Regions from separate parts of the Variovorax sp. CCNWLW186 genome, predicted to be linked through region 2. Evidence: riboswitches for the same ligand, from Rfam matches in the RefSeq annotation. Region 2 holds a riboswitch; the other holds the start of a gene.
What was found. Region 2 has a riboswitch for glycine ahead of V9K97_RS24695 (D-amino acid dehydrogenase). Riboswitches for the same ligand answer to the same signal wherever they lie in the genome.
Positions count from the first base shown of each region.

Region 1: linked by a shared signal. The riboswitch ahead of gcvT (glycine cleavage system aminomethyltransferase GcvT) and the one ahead of V9K97_RS24695 (D-amino acid dehydrogenase) in region 2 are both predicted to bind glycine.

Region 1 covers NZ_JBBCBO010000006.1:14,461-23,500, reverse strand. Annotated here, with positions in the region: gene V9K97_RS09330 (LysR family transcriptional regulator) at 1-442, opposite strand, end outside; gene denD (D-erythronate dehydrogenase) at 543-1,559, shown strand; gene V9K97_RS09320 (TRAP transporter substrate-binding protein) at 1,632-2,603, shown strand; gene V9K97_RS09315 (TRAP transporter small permease) at 2,691-3,185, shown strand; gene V9K97_RS09310 (TRAP transporter large permease) at 3,182-4,459, shown strand; gene V9K97_RS09305 (hypothetical protein) at 4,608-5,171, shown strand; glycine riboswitch at 5,194-5,284, shown strand; glycine riboswitch at 5,297-5,408, shown strand; gene gcvT (glycine cleavage system aminomethyltransferase GcvT) at 5,454-6,632, shown strand; gene gcvH (glycine cleavage system protein GcvH) at 6,683-7,054, shown strand; gene gcvP (aminomethyl-transferring glycine dehydrogenase) at 7,105-9,040, shown strand, end outside.
Region 2 covers NZ_JBBCBO010000029.1:11,913-20,952, reverse strand. Annotated here, with positions in the region: gene V9K97_RS24725 (hypothetical protein) at 1-614, opposite strand, end outside; gene V9K97_RS24720 (class I SAM-dependent methyltransferase) at 611-3,841, opposite strand; gene rfbC (dTDP-4-dehydrorhamnose 3,5-epimerase) at 3,935-4,486, opposite strand; gene rfbA (glucose-1-phosphate thymidylyltransferase RfbA) at 4,483-5,382, opposite strand; gene rfbD (dTDP-4-dehydrorhamnose reductase) at 5,429-6,319, opposite strand; gene rfbB (dTDP-glucose 4,6-dehydratase) at 6,316-7,398, opposite strand; glycine riboswitch at 7,492-7,591, shown strand; glycine riboswitch at 7,626-7,731, shown strand; gene V9K97_RS24695 (D-amino acid dehydrogenase) at 7,822-9,040, shown strand, end outside.

The DNA of each region.
Region 1 (9,040 bases), on a different contig from region 2:
GCAGTGCGGCAAACACCAGATCCTGCTTGCCGCGCTGAAGCTGGTCGACCAGCACCGGCGTGGTTTCGACGGTGAGCTCCAGTTCGAAGTCCGGGTGCGTCGCCCGCATGTGCTTGAGCCAACCGGTGAGCCAGCTGTGCACCACCGACTCGATGGCGCCCACGCGCAGCACGGCCTCGCGCACGGCGCCCGAGCCCATCTCGGCCTTGATGTGCATCTGCATCTCGAGCAGCTTCTGCGCGAAAGCATGAAAGCGCTGCCCCGCCACCGTGAGGCGAAACTGCTTGTCGCGCCGGTCGAGCAGCAGCACGCCCAGCTCGCGCTCGAGCGCCGCAATGCGGCTGGAGAGCGCCGATTGGGTGAGGTGCAGCTTCTCGGCCGCACGGGTCACGCTCTTGAGCGCCACGGCCCAGTGAAAGGCTTCAACGAATCGCAGGTTCATCGTTTTCCGATCGTCCGGTTTCTTGTTTGTGCGAGCGGCGAGTGTCGCCTGAGCAGGGGCTCCGCTGCGCTATGCTCATTGCGAAGGAGACAAGACAACCATGCAGATCGTCATTACCGGCGGTGCCGGCTTCGTTGGCGCACGCCTTGCCCGCACGCTGCTGAAGCAGGGCCAGCTCTCGCTTGCGGGTGCCCCGGCCCGCGACATTTCCCGCATCACCCTGGTCGACCGCGTCGCGCCGCCAGCCGACCTCGCGGCCGACCCGCGCATTGCCGCCGCGCTTGGCGACTTGAACGAGCAGCTGGCATCGCCCGACACGGCGCTCTGGCGCGAAGCGGATGCCATCTTTCACCTGGCCGCCGCGGTCAGCGGCGAATGCGAGGCCGATTTCGACCTGGGCATGCGCAGCAACTTTGCCGCCACGAACGCGCTGCTCGAGAAGGCGCGCGCCGTGAGCACCCGGCCGCTGGTGGTGTTTGCCAGCTCGCTCGCGGTGTTCGGCGATTCACCCGAGCAGCCGCTGCCGCCGGTGATCGAAGACCACACGCTGCCCACGCCGCAGACCAGCTACGGCATCCAGAAATTCATCGGCGAGCAGCTGGTGGCCGACTACACGCGCAAGGGCTTCATCCGCGGGCGCAGCGTGCGCCTGATGACCGTGAGCGTGCGCCCCGGCAAGCCCAACGGCGCGGCATCGGGCTTTTTCAGCGGCATGATCCGCGAGCCGCTCGCGGGCATTCGCGCCGCCTGCCCGGTGCCTGACGAAACACCCGTGGCCATCGCGTCGCCGGCCCGCACCGTCGAAGGCATCATCCGGGCGGCGGAGGCAAGCGACGCCGACTGGGGCCCGCGCACCGCACTGAACCTGCCTTCGCTTTCCACCACGGTGGGTGAAATGGCGGCCGCGCTCGAACGCGTGGCCGGCAAGGCAGCCACCGCCCTGCTCGACCGCACACCCGATCCGGCCATCCAGCGCATCGTGAAAACCTGGCCCGGACGCATCGAAACCGCCCGCGCCAAACGCCTGGGGCTTTCGGCGGACGCCGATTTCGAAGTAGTTATTCGTGACTACGTCCGTGAAAATCCCGACGCGGTGAAGCTCCCTGTTACGGCATAGTCGGCGGCTGCCCGCGGAGTTCTCTTGGTTCCCGCCTTTTCTTCGCGACTTCTTTTCTCTGGAGACAACACAATGAAATTGACCCGACTGGCCGCCGGCCTGGTTCTGGGCATGGGCATGGCGTGCGCCGCCTTCGCGCAGACCACCATGAAGATCAGCATTTCGACCGCGCAGAACTCGCACCAGGGCGTGGCGATCGACGTCTTTGCCAAGGAAGTCGAAAAGCGCACCGGGGGCCGCTACAAGGTTCAGACCTTCTACAACGGCTCATTGGGCGGCGAGCGCGAGTCGATCGAGGCCGTGCAGCTGGGCACCCAGGAACTGGCGCTCTCCTCCACCGGGCCGGTGCCCAATTTCGTGCCGGAGACCAAGATCCTTGACGTGCCGTTCCTGTTCCGCGACAAGGCCCACGCGCGCGCCGTGCTCGACAGCCCCATCGGCCAGGACCTGCTGACCAAGTTCGACGCCAAGGGCTTCAAGGCGCTGGCATGGGCCGAGAACGGCTTCCGCCACATGACCAACAGCAAGCGCGACGTGAAGGCGCCGGAAGACCTCAAGGGCCTGAAGATGCGCACCATGGAAAACCCGGTGCACATTGCGGCCTACAAGACCTTCGGCATCGTCACCACGCCCATGGCTTTCCCCGAAGTGTTCACCGCCTTGCAGCAGGGTACGGTCGACGGCCAGGAAAACCCGCTGTCGGTCATCATCGCGGCCAAGTTCGACCAGGTGCAAAAGCACCTGTCGCTTACCGGGCACGTCTACTCGCCTTGCATCTTCGTGATGAACAAGGCAGCGTTCGACAAGCTGAGCGCGGCCGACAAGCAGGCCTTCCTCGAGGCCGCCAAGGAAGGCACCAAGGCCAACCGCGCGCGCGTGGACGAAGACGATGCCAAGGGCGTGGCCGACCTGCGCGCCAAGGGCATGACCGTGATCGACAACGTCGACAAGACCAAGTTCGTCGCCGCGCTGGCGCCGGTGAATGCCCAGTTCGAAAAGGACTTCGGCAAGGCCAACCTCGACAAGATCCGCGACTTCAAGTGATTTTCATGATGCTATCTTTTAGATAGCATCGGGCGCCCGCTCAGTTCCATCTGGCGGGCTTTTTTGTTTTCAACATCACGACTGCAGATGAAAGAAAAATTTCTCGGCATCGAGCGCTGGACCACCGGCTTCTCGATGATTGCCGCCTGCGTGATGCTGGTCATCGCCTCGGGGTTGGGCGTGTTCCAGATCGTCACGCGCTTCGTGCTCGAGCAACCGGCCGAATGGAGCGAGATCCTGATCCGCATGAGCCTGATCTGGATGGTGTTCCTCGGCATTCCGATGGCATTCCGGCAAGGCGCGATGGTGAGCGTGGACGTGCTCTACCGCTGGAGCCCGCCGCGCGTCAAGCGCGTGCTAGACGCCGCGGTCAGCATCGCGGCACTGGCGCTGATGCTGGTCATTCTGTGGTGGGGCTGGGATTACGCCATGCGCGGGCGCGTGCAATCGATGGCCGGGCTCGAAAGCGTGTCGATGATGTGGTCGTACCTGGCGCTGCCGGTCGGTTCCGTTTTTTGCCTGTTCGGCATCGTTGGTAATTTTCTCGATCCCAAGCGGCTCGAACTGGAGACCGCGCAATGACCCCCGTGATGGTTGCAACGATGGTGCTGTGTTTTGCACTGTCGGTTTCAGTGGCGGTGTCCATCGGGCTCGCATCGATCCTGGGTATCCAGGTGGCCAACGTGAACATGCTCATCTCCGTGAAGGAGATGTTCAATTCGATCAACAAGTTTCCGCTGGCGGCCATTCCGTTCTTCATCCTGGCCGGCAACCTGATGGAAACCGGCGGCATCTCGCGCCGGCTGGTCGAATTTGCCAAGAGCATCGTAGGCGGCGTGCAGGGCGGCTTGCCCATGACCTGCGTGCTCACCTGCATGATCTTTGCGGCGGTGTCGGGCTCTTCGGTGGCCACCACCTTTGCCATCGGCGCCATCCTGATTCCGGCGCTCATCAAGCACGGCTACCCCACCGCGTACGCGGCGGCGCTTCAGGCCACCAGCGCCGAGCTGGGCGTGATCATTCCGCCTTCCATTCCGATGATTCTGTACGGCGTGAGCGCCGAAGTGTCCATCGGCGAGCTGTTCATTGCGGGCTTCGGCCCCGGCATTCTCATCAGCCTGGCGCTGATGCTGTTCGTCTGGGTGTATTGCAAGTGGAAGGGCTGGGGCAAGAACGACGGCGACGGCCGCATGTCCTTCGGCAAGGCGACCTGGCAGGCCGGCTGGGCACTGCTGATGCCGGTGATCATCCTGGGCGGCATCTACGGCGGCATCTTTACCCCCACCGAGGCTTCGGCGGTGGCGGTGTTCTATGCGCTGGTGGTCGGCATGGTGATCTACCGGGAGATCAAGCTCAAGGACCTGTACCTCATCCTGCGCAAGTCGGTGCTGTCGTCGGCGGTGATCATGTTCATCATCGCCAACGCGGGCCTGTTCGCCTTCCTGATCACGCGCGCGGGCGTGCCCGACGCCATTGGCCATTGGCTGCAGGAGGTGCTGAAGTCGCCGACCATGTTCCTTTTGGGCGTGAACGCTGCGCTCTTCGTCATCGGCATGTTCATCGAGACCAGCGCGGCCATCATCGTGCTCGCGCCCATCCTGGCGCCTGTGGCGGTGCATTTCGGCGTCGACCCGGTGCACTTCGGGCTCATCATGGTGGTGAACCTCGCGCTCGGCATGATCACCCCGCCCTTCGGCGTGAACCTGTTCGCGGCGTGCACGGTGGCCCGCATCTCGCTCGACCGGATCGTGAAGTACCTCATTCCCTTCGTGCTGGTGATCCTGGCCTGCCTGATGGTGATTACCTACGTGCCGTGGATATCGCTCGCGCTGCGCGACCTGGTGTACGCCAAGTAGCAGGCGACGGGAAAACCAGATTTAAAAAGGGCAGCCTTCGCGGGCTGCCCTTTTTTATGCGGCAAATGCCCCTGTAAGGAAAACGTTTCACAAAGATGTCACCAGCCCCAACGATGCTGCAGCCTTCGATTCCGAAAGCTGTGGCGCCATGTTTCCCACCAAGACCGACAAGGCACGCGACGAACTGCAAGGCGGGCAGCGCACGCTCAGCCAGCGCGAGCGCGCGTTGCTGCTGATGGCCGACGGCCGGCGTTCGCTGACCGACTTCAGCCCACTGTTCGCAAGCCGCGACGAAGCCGAACAGACGCTGCGGGCGCTCATGAACCGTGGGTACCTGCACGACGCGCAGGTCGCCGAGCCCAAAGCCGCCCTACCCGTTTCGGCGGGCCCGGCACACACGCCGATTCCGGCTCCTGCGGCGGAGCCCATCCGTGTAGAGACCTCGACCGACAACTTCGACGGCAAACGTTCCCTGGCCACCACGCGCATGTTCCTGTTCGACATCTGCGAGCGCATGTTCGTGCGGCGCGATCCCAAGTTTGCGCTGCAGATGCGCGATGCGCTACGCGAAGCCCGCGACCGCGACGCCATGCTGACGATTGCCGCGCTGATGCTCAATGAAGTCGAGAAAGCCGCAGGCGCCGAGCGGGCCGAATCGCTGCGCGAGCGTATCGAAAGGTTGCTGCCGCCCGCTTCGGAAACCGTGCACTGAGGCCTTCCGCGATCCACTACACTTCAAAGGGTCAGGAGAGAGCTTCGCCACGCGAGGCCGCCGAAGGCGCAGGGGTTTCCCGAACGCTCAGGCAAAAGGACTGACAAGGCGCTGGCGCATGCCGGCGTTTCCTTGCTGGAGAGAGGCCGTTGCATCTTGACGATGCGGCGGCCCACCGAAGGAGCAAACCCCGATCGTGGGGCGAATCTCTCAGGTAAAGCGGACAGCAGGGGTGGCCCATGGCTTGCGCCATGGAATTCGACTGCCCCTTTGGAGTGCCCCGTGGCCGCTTCCGCTTCATCATCATCCGACGCCCCATTGCTCAAGACGCCCCTGCACGACCTGCATGTGGAACTGGGTGCCCGCATGGTGCCGTTTGCCGGCTATTCCATGCCCGTGCAATACCCGGCCGGCCTCATGGCCGAGCACAAGCACACGCGCGACGCGGCCGGCCTGTTCGACATTTCCCACATGGGCCAGCTGCGCCTGGTGGGGCCCGATGCCGCCGCCGCATTCGAGACCCTCATGCCGGTCGACGTGATCGACCTGGCGCCCGGCAAGCAGCGCTACGGGCTGCTGCTGAACGACGAAGGCGGCATCCTCGACGACCTGATGTTCTTCAACGAAGGGCACGGCTCGATCTTCGTGATCGTGAACGGCGCCTGCAAGGTGGCCGACCTCGCCCATATCCAGCAGAAGATCGGCGCCCGCTGCGACGTGCAGCCCATGCCCGACCATGCGCTGCTCGCGCTGCAGGGCCCGCAGGCCGCCACGGTGCTGGCCCGCTTGTCGCCCGGCATCGAGCGCTTTGTGTTCATGACCGGCGGCGCGGTGCAGATCGGCGGCATTCCGGCCTTTGCCACGCGCAGCGGCTACACGGGCGAAGACGGCTTCGAGATTTCGGTGGCCGGCAAGGATGCCGACGCCCTCGCCCGCTTGCTGCTGGCGCAGCCCGAGGTCAAGCCCATCGGCCTGGGCGCGCGCAATTCGCTACGGCTCGAAGCCGGGCTCTGCCTGTACGGCAACGACATCGACACCACCACCACGCCAGTCGAGGCCTCGCTCAACTGGGCGATCCAGAAGGTGCGCCGCACGGGCGGCGCGCGCGAAGGCGGCTTTCCGGGTGCGGCCAAGGTGCTGGCGCAACTGGCCGCCGCTACGGCCGGCGCCGCGGGCCGCACCGACCACGACACCCTGAAGCGCAAGCGCGTCGGCCTTGTGGCGCTGGAACGCGTTCCGGTACGCGACGGCACGCTCCTGCAATCTTTCGAAGGCCGGGACATCGGCATTGTGACCAGCGGCCTGCTCGGCCCGACGGCCGATCGCCCGGTTGCCATGGGCTACGTGGCCACCGCGTTTTCAGAGCCTGGCACGCGCGTGCAGGCGATCGTGCGCGGCAAGCCGGTGCCGATGGAAGTCTCGACCCTGCCTTTCGTGCCGACGCGCTACTACCGCGGCTAGGCTCTGCGCTGCCTGAATCAGATCATTTTTTCCACGAGGAGTTTTTCACCATGAGCATCAAGTACACCAAGGACCACGAATGGGTCTCGGCCGAAGGCGACGCAGCCACTGTCGGCATTACCGTGCACGCGCAGGATGCGCTGGGCGACGTGGTCTTTGTCGATCTGCCTGAAGTGGGCAAGACCTTTGCGCAAGGTGAAGTGGCCGGTGTCGTCGAATCGGTCAAGGCCGCGGCCGATGTGTTCATGCCCGTGTCGGGCGAGATCACCGAAGTGAACGAAGCCCTGCGCGCCGATCCCTCGCTCGCCAACACCGACCCGCTGGCCGCCGGCTGGTTCTTCAAGGTCAAGCTCAGCGAGCCGTCGCAACTCGACGCGCTGCTCGACGCCGCCAGCTACGACAAGTTCGCCGCCGAATCCTGATCCGCCGGGTTCTTCAGCCGCCCTTCCTCATTCCCCGAGCCTTTACCGCCATGCCGATTCCCGCCCAGCCTTCCCTGCAACAACTAGAGAACGCCGAAGAATTTCTCGCCCGCCACATCGGCATCGATGCGGAAGACGAGGCGCGCATGCTGCCGGTGATCGGCTCGGAAACGCGGGCGGAGCTCATCGACGGCATCGTGCCCGCGGCCATTCGACGCGCCAGGCCGATGCGGCTGCCCGCGCCGGTGACCGAGGCGGACGCGCTGGCCGAACTGAAGGCCATTGCGGCGAAGAACAAGGTGTTCAAGAGCTTCATCGGCCAGGGCTACTACGGCACGCACACGCCGGGCGTGATCTTGCGCAACGTGCTCGAGAACCCCGCCTGGTACACCGCCTACACGCCCTACCAGGCCGAGATTTCGCAGGGCCGCATGGAAGCGCTGCTCAACTTCCAGACCATGGTGTGCGACCTGACGGGCATGGCCATTGCCAACGCCTCGATGCTCGACGAAGCCACGGCCGCCGCCGAGGCGATGACGCTCGCCAAGCGCAGCGTGAAGAGCAAGAGCAACGTGTTCCTGGTGTCGGGCGACTGCCACCCGCAGACCATCGAGGTCATCAAGACGCGCGCCGCGCCGCTGGGCATCGAGGTGAAAGTGAGCACCGTGTCGGAGACGCTGCCGCACTTGATGGCGAGCTGCGAATTCTTCGGCGTGCTCGCGCAGTACCCCGCCACCACCGGCCACGTGCATGACCTGCGCCCGCTCGCGGGCCATGCGCACCAGTGCGACGCCGCCTTCTGCGTGGCGGCCGACCTGCTCGCGCTCACCCTGCTCGCGCCGCCGGGCGAATGGGACGCGGACATCGTCTGCGGCACCACGCAGCGCTTCGGCATGCCGCTGTGCAACGGCGGCCCGCACGCCGCCTACCTGGCCTGCCGCGACGAATTCAAGCGCTCGCTGCCGGGCCGTCTCGTCGGCGTGAGCGTCGACACGCACGGCCAACCCGCCTACCGCCTCGCGCTGCAAACGCGCGAGCAGCACATTCGCCGTGAGAAGGCCACTTCGAACATCTGCACCGCGCAGGTGCTGCCGGCCGTTGTGGCCAGCATGTACGCCGTGTACCACGGGCCCGACGGACTTACCCGCATCGCGCAGCGCGTGGCGGCGCTCACCGCCATCCTTGCGCAGGGCCTGGCGCAAATGGGCCGCGAGCCGGTCAACGGCACCGCCTTTGATTCGCTGACCATCCGCACAGGCGAAGACACGCCGAAGATCATCGAGCGCGCCACCGCGGCCGGCGTCAACTTGCGCCAGCGGCTGCAGCAGCACCTGGGCATTTCGCTCGACGAAACCACGACGCGCGCCGACATCGAAACGCTCTGGGCCCTGTTCGTGCCCGCGGGCACGCCGATGCCGCGTTTCGACGACCTGGCCAACACCGCGCCGCGCCTGCCCGAAGACCTGCGCCGCACCAGCGCCTTTCTGACGCACCCGGTGTTCAACACGCACAAGAGCGAGACGGCGATGCTGCGCTACATCCGCAGCCTCTCGGACAAGGACCTGGCGCTCGACCGCAGCATGATTCCGCTGGGCAGTTGCACGATGAAGCTCAACGCGACCAGCGAGATGATCCCCATCACCTGGCCCGAGTTCGCGAACATCCACCCCTTCGCGCCCGCCGAGCAGCAGCAAGGCTATGCGCAGCTCGACGCGCAGCTGCGCGCGTGGCTTTGCGAAGCCACCGGCTACGCGGGCATCAGCCTGCAGCCCAATGCCGGCTCGCAGGGCGAGTACGCGGGCCTGCTGGCGATCAAGTCCTTCCATGAGGCCAAGGGCCAGGGCCATCGCAACATCTGCCTGATTCCCTCGTCGGCGCACGGCACCAACCCCGCAAGCGCGCAAATGGTCGGCCTGCAGGTGGTGGTGACCGCCTGCGACGCGCAGGGCAACGTCGACATGGACGACCTGAAGCGCGCCTGCGAAA
Region 2 (9,040 bases):
CGAACCGAATCCTTTCGCGCGCGGAGAAATCGCCTGAGAGGCTCAACTATCATCAGTAGATCCTCAAGATGTGAATAGGTACCCATATACCCAATCACCAGCCTGGAATTATCGGACTCCCATCGTCTTTCAGCCTTTTTCCTCAAAAAATCAAAATCAAAAAGACGCTCGTCCAAGTGATTACCAACCACACGAATGTTAGAATTTAAGCGCGCCATTCGACGCTTGAGAGCATCGGTGGAAACGATTAAGCCGGCCGCATCTCTAGCGAACCGGATGATGATTTGCCGCTGCTGTGGACTCGGGTAACCAGGGGCTCCTGGCCCAGTATTTAAGTCAAGCAGATTGTCGTCAATCTCATAGATGTATGGAATTCCAAGTGCCGCAAGTCGTTTCAGTAGCCGCACCTGATCTGACAACGTATGGTCGTGGCGCCATCCGCGCTCCAAAATGACTAAGTCGACCGCAGATTCAGGTAGGTTCGTTCCATAGGACAGACTGAACTTGTCTTGAACGCTTGGGTGCGACAAAGGACGCAACAGACGAATGTGGCTGGCTCCGTAAGGCATCCCATCTGCCCCACATTCAAACATCACATGAATGCGCTTCCTCATTGGCGTGCCGCCGATTCTGCATTGTCCGAAAAAAGTGCCTGCATCAATGCCAATGCGGACCGATCTGGGAAAAAGATTGCGGCCTTCTCTACGCCTGCCGCACCCAAGCGGCGCCTCAAATCAACATCATCGACCAAGCGCAAGCAAGCCCGGAGGCACTGATTTTCATTGCTCGTATCCACAAGAAGTCCTGATTCTTCATGCACTACGATCTCCTGAAGCCCGCCCGAAAGAGGCCCCACCACTGTTGCGCCACTCGCCATTGCCTCTAGGCAGCTCAGCCCCATTGCTTGGTATACCGATAGATCTACGAAAACGTCCACGCGCTTCATCAACGCTTCCACTTCTGCTGAGCTGAGTTCACCGTGGTTTTGATAGCCGCGGAGCGACTTCAACGGATCCAAAATCGGGTCCGCAGAATCGCATCCAAAGGTACGCACTTGAACCACCTCCGCACGTTCGGTAAGCAAGCGGTGCAGAACGTTGACTGTCATCTGTGGCGCGCGACGCGGAGTCGAGGGCCGGACCATGGCGCACACGGTGACTTGTCCGGAGCTTCGCTGAACTGCTGGTGGAGCAAATCTCATCCAATCGAAACTTGGACCAACAAGCGTCGGAGACCTACCGGTTTTCTCTGCCACCATCCTCTGATTCCACTGAGTCTTTGTCACAAGCTTCATCGGAATTTCGGTGTAGCTTGCGAGTGCCTGTCGATAATCCTCACTTCCTTCTGCAAAGAAATCGGGCTCAAAGTCCTGAATGTAGTATCCGACCACAGGTCGGCGCGACATTTTCTCTAACGCAACTCTAATCCAAGACACAGACTTATAGAGTGTCGCAACAACTGCGTCATAGAGAGGCGCGTGCTCCGACAATTGACTCCAATCTGAAAGCCACACCTTAGCCAAACGACAATCGGGGTATGACGTTTCAAATGTTGCGCGTGCGGCCTCAATATTCGCTATTACTATATCGACCCCGCACTCCTGCAGCACCGAGGCCTCGCTCAAGAGGACGTTAGCACCTCCGCCCGCATGCATAACGGGCAATACAACCATCACTCGCTTACCTTCGAATTGCTGGCGGATCTGCTCTCGAATGCGTAGCCGCTCATCCATTACCTGTATTCGGCTGCGCGCGGCCATCAGCCCAAGGTTGTACCGCGTGATTTCCAGCTGACTCATGATCGGAGCGCTGGTGTGCTTCCGATGCAAATTCTCGTCTGCTATCTGCACAAGTTTCATCCTGCGCTCGGTGGAATAGCTCTTGGATTGCGCATGAAACACATACACGTCGTCGGCGACGGCCAGTTGCCACCCCTTCAGGAACGCTCTGACGCAAAGATCATTTTCTTCGCCATAGCCCTTCCCGAAGTTCTCCTCATCAAAAAGGCCAACGTCCGATAAATGCTCGCGACGAATCAGAAGACAGAATCCATTGAGAAACCCCACCCGCGGATAGGACCGGCGCGAGGCCATAGCAACACGTTGCGCCATCGCAGCTATCGTCATCCCAGTTGGCAAAGGATTGGATGACCAATCGCCATCGTTATCGAAAATCCGAGGGACAGACTGCCAGGATGCCGTATTACTTAGAGGCCCCACCACACCAATTCGCGGATCGGAATTTGCGCACTCAACCATTCTGTCAAGCCATTGGGCAGAAACGACAGTGTCACTATTCAGCAGAACTACGAATTCTCCACTTGACGCCCGCAAACCTGCATTGGCTGCGAGAGTGTATCCTTGGGCAACCTCATGGCGTATCAATATCCCATCTTGGTCCCTGATGAAATCGGCAAGATAATTCTTAGTATCTTCAGCGCTGCCATCGTCAACCACAATAATGCGATATGGTGGCAACGTATGAGCGACTACCGAACTAAGACAATTCTTGACGTCCGATAGCGCGTTATGCACGCAGACGATTACGTCTACTGTGGCGCAATGTTGGTTTAAGGTGTACTGCGTCTGACGCCGTTCCAACGCCGGTTCCGCATGTAGATGTGCAGCGAAACCGGACTGGTCAAAGGCGACTATGCGCCGCTTCAATCCTGAAATTCCCTCTTGCGCTACGATCTTGCCTGCGGTCCGCATCAAACGCATTCGCCCTCCTGCAGCCTTGCTCGCAGGCGAAAAGAGTCTTTTAACTGTACGCAAATTTGCGAGCCGGGCGCCTGCCCAGCGGACCGGACGGGATACCTTCCAACTCGTCGATGCCAAAACCTCTCGCAACGCCGCGTCCAGCATGGCCTCTCGTTGCAACGCTTGAGCAAGTTGCGATTGACTGCTCACTCGCTCTTCTTCGGATTTCGCGCGCGCCGCTCGTAGCACCTCATGTTGGCTCTCAAGGTGGCTGAGACGCCTATACATATCCGAAATGCGATCCTCATTAGCATTGAGTTCGGCTTCTTTCGCTTTGAGTCGAGCCACGATCTCAGCGTTCTGCATTAACAGTTCGCCAACGCGCTTCTCGCCGGCGGTGGCAGTTTCAGCCTGCTCGCTCAATACGACGGACATGTCGGCGATCTTTCGATCAACTTCGATCATGTGGCCCAATGCACCGAATAATCTTGTGATGTACGCACGGCCTTTCTGTGTACCAAAGGACCGCAACAGCGACAATGCCGCTGGGCTTTGATCAGCACCATAAAACAAAACGCCAAGTCCGTGCGAGTGCATGAATTCGACCGTCGGATAAGCGCTCGACAACTCTTCCCACAGACGCCACACGCCGAAACCTCGCTCGCGAACGTTGATGTCATGAAAGAGCACGATCGATTGTTGCGTAAGCTTAGGCTTCCACGATTCGAAATCGTGCTTTACGGCCTCGTATGTGTGAAGCCCATCGATATGCAATAGATCGATACTTCCGTCCGAGAAATAGCTAATGGCCTCATCGAACGTCATGCGCAACAAGCGCGAAAAGCTGTCGAACTGGACATTTCTCGACTGAACATGCGCAAAGACTTCTTCACCATAGAGGCCAGCGTGTTCATCGCCTTGCCAGAGGTCAATCGCGTAGCACTTGGCGTCCAGTCGCGCGCGCTCCACTGCTTGGCAGAACGAAAAGTAAGAGTGCCCGTAGTGCGTACCAAGCTCCACCAGCACGCGCGGCCTAACCACTTCGACGATCCATGTTCCAAAGGGAATATGGCCCAACCAAGCGCTCGGCTGGGGTGCAATATCAATATTTCCCAGCGCAGCACTGAAATCAAGCTCAGACATAATCTCTCATTCGTTTTCGTGGATATCGCACGTGTTCAGTTGCATCCGACGTGTGGCCGTCCCAGCGGCCACCTACTAATGTCGTACGCTGCATTACGCAGCGAATATCTCGGCCTGATGCAGTGCCGTTCCCGCGGCATCCTTCGATGAGAGCATTGGCTCAATCGCGATATTGGGCCAAGCGATAGCAATGTCCTTGTCGTTCCATGTAATGCATCGCTCATGCGCCGGCGCGTAGTAGTCGGTCGTCTTGTAGAGGAAATCCGCGCTGTCGCTGAGAACAAGAAAGCCGTGCGCAAAACCGGGAGGCACCCACAACTGCCTGTGGTTGTCCTCGCTGAGCTCCTCGCCCACCCATTTACCGAAGGTCGGCGATGACTTGCGAATATCCACGGCCACGTCAAACACGGCGCCTCGCACCACACGCACCAGCTTTCCTTGCGGCTGCTGGATCTGATAATGCAGCCCCCGCAGCACGCCTTTGGCAGAGCGCGAATGGTTGTCCTGCACGAACTCTATATGCCGTCCGACCGCCTCGTCGAAAGCCTTGCTGTTGAAGCTCTCGTAGAAGAATCCGCGCGCATCACCGAACACCTTGGGTTCGATGACGAGCACGTCGGGGATCGCGGTTGGCGTCGCCTTCATGAGCGCACCTCCTCGGCCAGCAGATGATTCAGATATTTGCCGTAGCCATTTTTCTGCAATGGCGCGGCGAGCTTTACCAACTGCTCCCGGTCGATGAACCCATTGCGCCAGGCGATCTCTTCAGGGCACGCGATTTTCAGCCCCTGCCGATGCTCGAGCGTTGCGATGAACTGCCCTGCTTCGAGCAAGCTCTCGTGCGTGCCGGTATCCAGCCACGCATAGCCGCGCTGCATGATCTGCACGTTGAGTTGATCGAGGTCCAGGTAGGCCTGGTTGACCGCGGTAATTTCCAGCTCGCCGCGCGCGCTGGGCTTCACGGCCTTGGCGATGTCGACGACCTGGTTGTCGTAGAAATAAAGGCCCGTCACGGCGTAGCTGCTCTTGGGCTTGGCCGGTTTTTCTTCGATGCTGCTGGCCTTGCCTTGTGCATCAAAGGCCACAACGCCGTAGCGCTCTGGGTCGTGCACGTGATAGGCGAACACCGTGGCGCCCGCCGATTTCGCATCGGCATCGGCCAGCAGGTGCGCAAAGTCGTGGCCATAGAAGATGTTGTCGCCCAGCACCAGCGCGCTCGGCGAATTGCCGACGAACTTGTCGCCGATGATGAAGGCCTGCGCGAGCCCGTCGGGACTGGGCTGCACCGCGTACTGCAAGTTGATGCCCCATTGGCTGCCGTCGCCCAGCAGCTGCTGGAAGCGCGGGGTGTCCTGCGGCGTGCTGATGATCAGGATGTCGCGCATGCCGCCGAGCATCAGCGTGCTGAGCGGGTAATAGATCATCGGCTTGTCGTACACCGGCAACAGCTGTTTGCTGAGCGCGAGCGTGGCGGGATGCAGCCGGGTGCCCGAGCCGCCGGCCAGGATGATGCCCTTGCGTTGCGTGGTCTTCGTGGTCATCGTTGTATTTCTTTCTTGCTTTCTCTGCTTACTAGGCAACGCGCGTTTAAAGGGTCTCGCGCAGCATGCGGGCGACGCCTTGTTGCCAGTGCGGCAGCACCAGGCCAAAGGTGGATTGCAGCTTGCGCGTATCGAGGCGCGAATTGGCCGGCCGCGTAGCGGGCGTGGGGAAGGCACTCGTGGGTACGGCTTCGACCTGTTCGGGGCCGGCCTTGAGCTCTACGCCGGCTTGGCGCGCCTGCCCAAGCACAAAGCGTGCATAGCCGCACCAGGTGGTCTCGCCGCCGGCCACCGCGTGATACAGGCCGGCTTTGGAAGGGTCTTGCAAAGTGGCACGAATCGCATGCGCCGTGACATCGGCCAGCAGTTCGGCACCTGTCGGGGCGCCAAATTGGTCGTCGATGACGGTCAGCTTGTCGCGCTCCTTGGCAAGCCGCAACATGGTCTTGGCGAAGTTGCCGCCGCGCGCGGCAAACACCCAGCTGGTGCGAAAGATCAGGTGCTTGGCGCAGTGCTTGGCCACCAACTGTTCGCCTTCGAGCTTGGTGCGGCCATACACACTGAGTGGGCCGGTGGCATCGTCTTCTTGCCAAGGCTTGCTGCCGCTGCCATCGAACACGTAGTCGGTGGAGTAATGCACCATGAGTGCACCGATCTGCCCGGCGGCTTCGGCCACCACGCCGGGCGAAGTGGCGTTGAGCTTGCGCGCGAAGTCGGGCTCGCTCTCGGCTTTGTCCACGGCCGTGTGAGCCGCGGCATTGACGATCACGTCAGGCCGCACCTTGAGCACAGTCTCGGCCAACTGGTCGGGACGGCTGAAGTCGGCGTTGAAGTCGGTGCTGTCGAAATCGAGCGCCACCAGTTCGCCCAGCGGCGCGAGGCTGCGCTGCAACTCCCAGCCGACCTGTCCGCCCTTGCCCAGCAGCAGCAGCTTCATGCGGTGGCCTTGGCCGCGGGTGCGGCGTCGTATTGCTTCTCGACCCATGCGCGGTACGCGCCGCTTTGCACGTTGCGCACCCATTCGGCGTTCGCGAGGTACCACTCGACGGTCTTGCGGATGCCGGTGTCGAAGGTTTCGGCGGGCTTCCAGCCCAGCTCACGCTCCAGCTTGCGTGCATCGATCGCGTAGCGCCGGTCGTGGCCGGGGCGATCGGTAACGTAGCTGATCTGTTCCTTGTACGGTTTGCCATCGGCGCGCGGGCGCAGTTCGTCGAGCAGCGCGCACACGGTGTTCACGATCTCGATGTTGGGCTTCTCGTTCCAGCCACCGACGTTGTACGTCTCGCCGAGCTTGCCGGCCTCGAGCACGCGGCGAATGGCGCTGCAGTGGTCCTTCACATAGAGCCAGTCGCGCACCTGCATGCCGTCGCCGTACACCGGCAAGGGCTTGCCAGCCAGGGCGTTGACGATCATCAGGGGGATGAGCTTCTCGGGGAAGTGGAACGGCCCGTAGTTGTTGGAGCAGTTGGTGGTGACCACCGGCAGGCCGTAGGTGTGGTGCCAGGCGCGCACGAGATGGTCGCTGGCGGCCTTGCTGGCTGAGTAGGGGCTGTTGGGCTCGTACTTGTTCTCTTCGGTAAAGGCGGGATCGGTCTTGGAAAGTGAGCCGTAGACCTCGTCAGTCGACACGTGAAGGAAGCGGAAGGCAGACTTTTGCTCAGCCGGCAGTGCGCTCCAGTAGCCGCGCACCGACTCGAGCAGGCGAAAGGTGCCGAGCACGTTGGTTTGCACGAAGTCTTCGGGGCCATGGATAGAGCGATCCACGTGCGATTCCGCGGCAAAATTCACGATAGCGCGTGGCTTGTGCTCGGCCAACAGGCGATCGACCAAAGCGCTGTCGCCGATGTCGCCCTGCACGAAGATGTGGTTCGGGTTGCCCTTGAGCGAGGCGAGCGTCTCAAGGTTGCCCGCATAGGTCAGCTTGTCGAGATTCACGATGGGCTCGTCGCTCTGCGCCAGCCAGTCGAGTACGAAGTTGGCGCCAATGAAGCCCGCGCCGCCGGTTACCAGGATCATGAGTCTCCCCGAAGTTTCGAATCAATGACAATTATCCCATTGGTCGAATTGTCAAAAATCCATGGTCGGCTCTTCGCGGTCCCAGCCTACAATGGCGTTAATGCAGGAGAGCGAGTAGTTCTTTTTACTACTCCACCGAAGGCGCAAACTCCCATAAACGCTCAGGTCGGCCGAACGAAACCGTTGAAGTTCTTTCAAAGAGTTTCGTGGCATGTACTGCACCAACTGACACGCCGTCTGGAGAGCCATCACCTTGCGTGATGCACCGAAGGAGCAAACCCGTTGCGGGCGCAACGGGTGAATCTCTCAGGTACCGAGGACAGGGGGAGCGGCAACTTGGACGGCGGTCGTCCGGTTGCTTGCTATTTATTCGATAGCAACCTCGCCCGCGGTTCAAGCGCTTCAACCTCAAAGGTACTTGAAATGCGCGTGATCGTTCTTGGCGCCGGCTTGCTCGGCGTGACCTCGGCTTACTACCTCCAGCAACTCGGCCACGAAGTAACCGTCATCGACCGGCAGGCCACCCCCGCCGCCGAGACCAGTTTTGCCAACGGCGGGCAGATCTCCGTCAGCCATGCCGAACCCTGGGCCAATCCGAGCGCACCGCTCAAGGTGCTGCAGTGGTTGGGCAAGGAAGACGCCCCGCTGCTCTTTCGCATTCGCGCGGACATGCGCCAATGGCTCTGGGGCTTGCAGTTCCTGCGCGAATGCACCCCCGGCCGCACGAAGCACAACATCGAGCAGATCGTGCGCCTGGGCACCTACAGCCGCGAAGTGCTGCAGCAATTGCGGCGCGACACCGGCATCGCCTACGACCAGCGCACGCAAGGCATCCTGCACTTCTATACGACGCAGAAAGAGTTCGACAGCGCTCTTGCGCCCGCCGAGCAGATGCGCGCACTCGGCTGCGAACGGCAAGTCATCTCCGCGGATGAGGCAGTGAAGATCGAGCCCGCCCTGGCCCACATCCGTCCGCAATTGGCCGGCGCCACTTACACGGCAGAAGACGAATCCGGCGACGCCAACCTCTTCGCACGCGAAATGGCACGCCTTGCGACAGCAGCCGGCGTGAAGTTCCTCATGAGCCACACGGTGACTGCGCTGCGCGAAGCGGGCGGCAGCATCGACCACGTGGAAGCTACCGACAGCGAAGGCCGCTTCCAACGCATTCGCGGCGACGCCTTCGTGCTTGCGATGGGCTCATTGAGTCCGCTGTATGCCGCGCCGCTGGGCATTCGCCTGCCGATCTATCCGGCCAAAGGCTATTCGGTCACGCTGCCAGTCAAAGACGCGACGAAGGCGCACCAGGTTTCGCTGACCGACGACGAGTTCAAGCTGGTGTTCTCGCGCTATACGTCGGCCTCCGGCGACCGCCTGCGCATTGCCGGCACGGCCGAGCTCAATGGCTACGACCGCGACTTGAACCGCGTGCGCTGCGAAGCGATCGTGCGGCGCGTTGAACAGCTCTTCCCCGGCGCCGGCGACACCACGCAGGCGCAGTTCTGGACCGGCCTGCGCCCCGCGACGCCGAGCAATGTGCCTTTGATCGGCAAGACGAAGCTGCCCAACCTGTACCTGAACACCGGGCACGGCACGCTCGGCTGGACGCATGCGTGCGGCTCGGGCAAGTCGGTGGCGCGGA